DNA from 3 places in the Mycobacterium sp. TH-M15 genome. Region 3 is predicted to be linked to each of the others. Evidence: predicted binding sites of a transcription regulator. Region 3 holds the regulator's gene; each other region holds the start of a gene.

Region 1 (2,263 bases), on a different contig from region 3:
GCCGACGACGACCGCGACGCCGGCGCCAAGATCCACCACCGCGCCGCCCGGATGACGCTGGACAACCTCGACCGACTGCGCTCGCTCACCCCGGACCTGGTGGTCTCCGACGTGATCACCGCCTGCGGCGGGATGGCCGCAGAACTGCTCGGTATCCCGTGGGTCGAACTCGACCCGCACCCGCTGTACCTGCCGTCGAAGGGGCTGCCGCCGGTGGGCACCGGGCTGGCGCCGGGCGTCGGGCGGCGTGGCCAGCTGCGCGACACCGTGCTGCGGGCGCTGAGTGCGCGGTCGTGGCGGGCCGGGCTGCGGCAGCGGGCGGTCGCCCGGGCGGGCATCGGGCTGCCGGCTGACGACCCCGGGCCGCTGCGTCGGTTGATCGCCACCCTGCCGGCGCTGGAGGTGCCGCGCCCGGACTGGCCGGACGAGGCGGTCGTGGTGGGCCCGCTGCACTTCGAGCCGACCGAGCGGGTGCTGCCGGTCCCGCCCGGCCCGGGGCCGGTGGTGTTGGTCGCGCCGTCGACGGCGGCCACCGGAGCGGTGGGGCTGGTCGGTCTGGCGTTGGACTGCCTGGTCCCGGGCTCCGGGCTGCCCGCCGGCGCTCGGCTGGTGGTGTCCCGGCTGGGCGGTTCCGAGCTGGCGCTGCCGCGGTGGGCGGCGGCCGGGCTGGGGCGACAGGACGAGCTGCTCACCCACGCCGACCTGGTGATCAGCGGCGGTGGCCACGGCATGGTGGCCAAGTCGTTGCTGGCCGGCGTGCCGCTGGTGGTGGTGCCCGGCGGGGGCGACCAGTGGGAGCTGGCCAATCGGGTTGTCCGGCAGGGGAGTGGGCTGCTGGTGCGACCGCTGACCGCCGGCGCGCTGGTGGCTGCGGTCGGCGCGGTGTTGGCCTCGCCCGGTTACCGGGCTGCCGCCCGGGCTGCCGCGGCGAGCGCCGCGCGGGTGGCCGACCCGGTGCGGGTGTGCGACGAGGCGCTGGCCGACGCTCGGTAGGTTGGCTGGGGTGCGGCTGACGGACTTTCACGAGCGGGTCACCCTGCGGTTCGGCTCGGGCTACGGCGCCTCGGTGCTGGCCGACCATGTGCTGACCGCGCTGGGCGGGCGCACCGCCGCGCAGGCGATCGAGGACGGGGTGGAGCCGCGCGACGTCTGGTGGGCGCTGTGTGCGGACTTCGACGTGCCGCGGGATCAGTGGTGACCGGGCTGCTTCCGGACTGCGTACCGGGCGGGATTCGCCGCTCGGGTAGGCGCCGCCACCGCAGAGTTGGCGCACTCACCGCAGAGTCGATCGCCGCCTGAATCCACGGCCCGGCGTGTCACACTTGAATCGAACACGTGTTCGTTTACTGTGGAGCCTGTTCGACGGCCTCGTCGCTGGTCAGGCGTACTTGTCAGACCCTGTTGTTAGCGTCACGGCCAATCGACCGAAACCGGTCAACCGAACACCGAGCTACAGGAGAGACGTCATGGCGCAAGCACCCGATCGCGAGAAGGCCCTCGAGCTGGCGATGTCCCAGATCGAGAAGAGTTACGGCAAGGGATCGGTGATGCGTCTCGGCGACGAGGTGCGTCAACCGATCTCGGTCATCCCGACCGGGTCGATCGCCCTGGACGTGGCGCTGGGCATCGGCGGCCTGCCCCGCGGGCGGGTCATCGAGATCTACGGCCCGGAATCCTCCGGGAAGACCACCGTGGCACTGCATGCGGTGGCCAACGCCCAGGCGGCCGGCGGCATCGCGGCGTTCATCGACGCCGAGCACGCGCTGGACCCCGAGTACGCCAAGAAGCTCGGGGTGGACACCGACTCGCTGCTGGTGTCCCAGCCCGACACCGGCGAGCAGGCGCTGGAGATCGCCGACACGCTGATCCGGTCCGGTGCGCTGGACATCCTGGTCATCGACTCGGTAGCCGCGCTGGTGCCGCGCGCCGAGATCGAGGGCGAGATGGGCGACAGCCACGTCGGTCTGCAGGCCCGGCTGATGAGCCAGGCGCTGCGCAAGATGACCGGCGCGATGAACAACTCGGGAACCACCGCGATCTTCATCAACCAGCTGCGGGAGAAGATCGGTGTGATGTTCGGATGCATGAGCTATAGCACCCGGGTGACGCTCGCCGATGGCAGCACCGAGAAGATCGGCAAGATTGTCAACAACAAGATGGATGTCGAGGTGCTGTCCTACGACCCAGTGGCTGACCAACTCGTCCCGCGCAAGATCGTGAACTGGTTCGACAACGGGCTAGCCGAACACTTCTTGCAGTTCAC
Region 2 (2,263 bases), on a different contig from region 3:
CGATCTTGCTGGTCACCACCAGCACGTCGGCGTCGCGCAGCCAGGGCGCCGCGTCGGCGATCGCGTCGGCCAAGTCGTCGCCCGGCCGGAACTCCGGCAGCCCGGTCACCGGCAGGATCTCGACCCGGGCGGCGCTGGCGTGCTCGGCGGCGCCGGTGTGCTCGGCCGGAGCCATCAGCGCACCCCGGCGGCGTCGAGCCCGGCGCGCACCATCTCGGCGGTGGCGTCCGGGTCGGTCATCAACAACGGGATCGAGTGCCCGGCCACGCCGTCGACCTGCGCCCGGTCGTCGGGCCCGACCAGCCAGTGGTCCAGAATCCCGGTGCCGGTGCGGGCGCCGTAGTGCCGGCCGACCCCCTCCGAGCTGGACTCCACGCCGATCACCCGCAGGCAGGTGTCGGCCATCCCGCGCAGCGGCTTGCCGGCGATGATCGGCGAATAGCCGACGACCGGCGCCGCGGTGGACCGCAGCGCTCCCCAGATGCCGGGGACGGCCAGAATGGCGCCGATGCTGACCACCGGGTTGGACGGCGCGATCAGGACCACGTCGGCGCAGGCGATCGCGTCGATGACCCCCGGTGCGGCGCCGGCCTTCTCGGCGCCGACGAAGGCGAAGCTGTGGGTGGTCACCGCGGTGCGGTAGCGCACCCACCACTCCTGGAAGTGAATCGCCCGCCGGCTCTCGTCCGCCGGATCGGTGATGACCACGTGGGTTTCGCAGCCGTCGTCGGTCACCGGCAACAGCAGGGCACCCGGTTGCCACCGGTCGCAGAGTGCCGAGGTCACCTGGGAGAGCGGGTAGCCGGCCCGCAGCGCCTGGGTCCGCACCAGGTGGGTGGCCAGGTCGCGGTCACCGAGGTCGAACCAGTCCGGCTGCATGCCGTAGGCGGCCAATTCCTCTTTGACGTGCCATGTTTCGTCGCGATGGCCCCAGCCGCGCTCCGGGTCCACCCCGCCACCCAGGGTGTACATGCAGGTGTCGAGATCCGGGCAGACTCGCACGCCGTGCATCCAGACGTCGTCGCCGACATTGACCACCGCGGCGAGGCTGTGCTCGCCGGTCGGGTGGTCGCCGGCGAACTGGCCCAGGCCGAGCAGGCGCTGCACCCCGAGCAGGAACCGGGCCCCGCCGACCCCACCGACGAGAACGGTGATCTTCACAGCGGATGACGTTACTGCCCGCCGACGATGCGGTCCGTCCCGGAGGGCGGCTGCGGGGGGCGGGCGCAGCGGGGGTGTGGCGGATTCGACAGCGACGCGCCGATCGCCAACACGCCGAAGATTGGTCACGGGATGGTAAGGAATTTGCCGCGACGCCTTGACCCAGACGCATCATAAGTGTGTAATCACACCAGTGTCATTTCTTGGCGGGGTCGACCGGTTCCGGTGACACAGGCCGAGATTCGATCACATGTTCGAATTGAGATGTACCGACATCACAACAGCGGCGACGAAGTTCTGATTCACGACACCAGGTGAGGAGGCGGAGCATGTCCTATGAGCACCTTCGGGGCGTAATGGGAGGCATACCGCACGCCAGTACCGACCCGACTACGGATACCCCGGACACCGGAGGTGCGATCCGTCGACCGCATCTGAGCGTGGTTCCCGACGAGCCCGAGCCGTTCGACCCGTTCGAGTCGGCGCCCGCCACCAACGAGCAGTGGCAGGACCGCGCGCTCTGCGCGCAGACGGACCCCGAGGCGTTCTTCCCCGAGAAGGGCGGCTCGACCCGGGAAGCGAAGAAGATCTGCCAGCGCTGCCCGGTCCGTGCCGAATGCCTCGACTACGCATTGGCGCACGACGAGCGCTTCGGCATCTGGGGCGGCCTGTCCGAACGGGAGCGCCGTCGCCTCAAGCGCGGCATCATCTGACCGGATCCCCGGCGGCCGGCGGCTACCCGTCGTCGATGTCCGGATCGATCACGGTGGGTTCGACGTCCAGGTAGCTGGCCACCTGGGCCACCAGGATTTCATGCAGTAAATCGCCGAGTTCCAGGCTGTCGTGAGCGCGCTGTTCGATCGGCTTGCGGAACAACAGGATCCGAGCGCGGGTGGGATTACCCCGCACATCGACCCCGGCAGGAATCAAGCGCGCCAACGGAATCGGCCCGTCGGCCACCACCTCCGGCGGCCATTGCACGCTTTCCGGGTCCCTCGCGGTGATCCGCGGGATCTCGTCGACGGCCACGTCGAGGGCGGAAACCCGATGCTTCCAGCGCTGCTCGATCGGTTCGTAGGCTTCCAGCACCGCCATGTCGAAT
Region 3 (2,263 bases):
GGATGCCCGCGTCCGCCAGCTTGTCCAGGTGGTAGGCGGCCAGGGTCCGGCTGATGCCGACGGTCGCCGCGGCGTCGTCGCGGGCCACCGGGTCGTCGCGGGATGAAACGTACTGGTAGAGCCGCCAGCGCACCGGATCGTCCAGACTGCTCAAGCCGGTCAGCGGGTCCAGGCCGTCTCCGTGTTCATGGCCCATGCCTTCAATGTAACACCAAAAAACTTGGCGAATAGACGCTACAATCCATTCTAAATATAAGATATGTTATCGATACGGAGGTCGAGATGACGGCGGACTTACGATTGCTGGACCGATCAGTCCCGGATCTGGACGCCGCCGCGGCTGCCGCCGCGGCGTTCCTGGACGCGCTGGGTATCGGCACGGCCAGCGAGCAGATGCGGGACACCCCGGCACGGATGGCCCGGGCATACGCGGAGCTGTTCACCCCGGAGCCGTTCGAGGCCACCACGTTCCCGAACGACGAGGGCTACGACGAGCTGGTGCTGGTCCGGGACATCCCGCTGCGGTCGGTCTGCGAGCACCACCTGCTGCCGTTCACCGGGACGGCCTGCGTCGGCTATCTGCCGGGAGACCGAATTCTGGGGCTGTCCAAGCTGGCTCGGGTGGTCGAGTACTTCGCGGCCCGGCCGCAGGTGCAGGAGCGGTTGACCAGACAGGTGGCCGACTGGCTCACCGACCATCTCAAGCCGCGCGCGGTCGGCGTGGTGATCCGCGCCGAGCACACCTGCATGACGCTGCGCGGCGTGCACGCCACCGGCTCGACGACCGTCACCTCCACCCTGCTGGGAACGCTGCGCAGCGACGTCCGCTCCCGCCAGGAGTTCTTCTCGCACACCGGAATCGGCGGCTGCCGGTAGCCCCCCGGGCCGGTCAGATTCGGCGGATGACGGTGACCACCTTGCCGAGTATCTGCGCGTCGTTGCCCGGAATCGGGTCGAACGCGGGGTTGTGCGGCATCAGCCAGACCTGACCGCCGGTGCGCTTGAACGTCTTGACGGTGGCCTCGCCGTCGATCATCGCGGCGACGATGTCGCCGTTGTCGGCGACGTTCTGCTGACGCACCACCACCCAGTCGCCGTCGCAGATCGCTGCGTCGACCATCGACTCGCCGACGACCTTGAGCAGGAACAGGGTGCCCTCACCGACCAGCTCGCGGGGGAGCGGGAAGACGTCCTCGACGGCCTCCTCGGCCAGGATCGGTCCGCCGGCCGCGATCCGGCCCAGCACCGGCACGAACGTGGGTTCGGGCAGCGCGTCGGACCCGGCGACGTCCGTGATCGGGCTGACCGTCCCGTCGTCCAGCCCCCGGACGTCGACCGCCCGTGGCCGGTTCGGGTCCCGGCGCAGGTAGCCCTTGCGTTCCAGGGTGCGCAGCTGATGGGCGACCGACGACGTCGAGGTCAGCCCGACCGCATCGCCGATCTCCCGGATGCTCGGCGGGTAGCCCCGGCTGGTCACCGAGGCGCGGATGACGTCGAGGATGGTGCGTTGCCGCGCCGTGAGCGCGGACTCCGGTGCCCGGTTGTGGTTGCCGGCGGCCGGCGTGGGTGTGCTCTCGCTCATGGCGCCGAATGTTAGCCGCCCGCCAGCCGATAATCAAACATGTGTTCGAGCGTGTCGCGGTCGGACCGGCCGGCCGGGCCCGCTCCCGAAGGTCGGTTGTCGGTGTCCGGGTCTACAGTTCCGGCAAAAGTTCGATCAGATGTTCGGTAATCGAACAGATGTGCGGTATGCTTTCGAACATCAGGGCGAACATCGTAGGCAGTGCCGAACCACGGAGGAACGCACATGATGACACTCATCGACCCGATCTCACCCGGCACGCCGGCCGGCCGTGGCCATGGCCATGGTCGGGCCCATTTTCGGGCGCCGGTGCCTCGCCGCGCCGCCGGCGTGTCGCGCGGCGTGCCGCCCCGGATCCGGCCGCCCGGTCAGCGTCCCGCCGGGTCGCCGGTGCGTTACCGGGGAACCGGGGTGCTGATGTCGCAGACGTCGCACCGGCCGCGCCCGATCACCCCGGCGAACACCGTGGTGCTGGCGCTGGTCGCCGCCGCGATCACGCTCTGGCTGGGGCTGATGGCCAACCTCGGAGCCACGGTGGCCCGCACCGGTGCCGTGGTGCCGGAGAAACTGGGGGTGGTGCAGGTGCACGTCGGCGAGAGCCTGCAGCATCTGGCGGCCCGGGTGGCGCCCGATGCGCCGAACGGCCAGGTGGTCGCCCGGATCCGCGACCTCAACCAGCTG

The links. The regulator LexA, encoded in region 3, represses DNA repair genes until DNA is damaged. The targets are predictions, from matches to a motif close to CGAACANNTGTTCG.
Region 1: the regulator LexA is predicted to act here: its motif matches at 1,329-1,342, upstream of recA (intein-containing recombinase RecA).
Region 2: the regulator LexA is predicted to act here: its motif matches at 1,405-1,418, upstream of cofD (2-phospho-L-lactate transferase).

What each region holds. Positions count from the first base shown of each region.
Region 1 is NZ_JBYCLB010000178.1:2,398-4,660, reverse strand. Features, by position in the region: gene AC2VNT_RS04220 (glycosyltransferase) at 1-993, shown strand, start outside; gene AC2VNT_RS04215 (DUF3046 domain-containing protein) at 1,004-1,198, shown strand; gene recA (intein-containing recombinase RecA) at 1,467-2,263, shown strand, end outside.
Region 2 is NZ_JBYCLB010000086.1:5,651-7,913, forward strand. Features, by position in the region: gene AC2VNT_RS02165 (coenzyme F420-0:L-glutamate ligase) at 1-175, opposite strand, end outside; gene cofD (2-phospho-L-lactate transferase) at 175-1,161, opposite strand; gene AC2VNT_RS02175 (WhiB family transcriptional regulator) at 1,491-1,874, shown strand; gene AC2VNT_RS02180 (metallopeptidase family protein) at 1,897-2,263, opposite strand, start outside.
Region 3 is NZ_JBYCLB010000618.1:268-2,530, forward strand. Features, by position in the region: partial or broken gene AC2VNT_RS15105 (helix-turn-helix domain-containing protein) at 1-196, opposite strand, end outside; gene folE (GTP cyclohydrolase I FolE) at 283-876, shown strand; gene lexA (transcriptional repressor LexA) at 890-1,582, opposite strand; gene AC2VNT_RS15120 (LysM peptidoglycan-binding domain-containing protein) at 1,811-2,263, shown strand, end outside.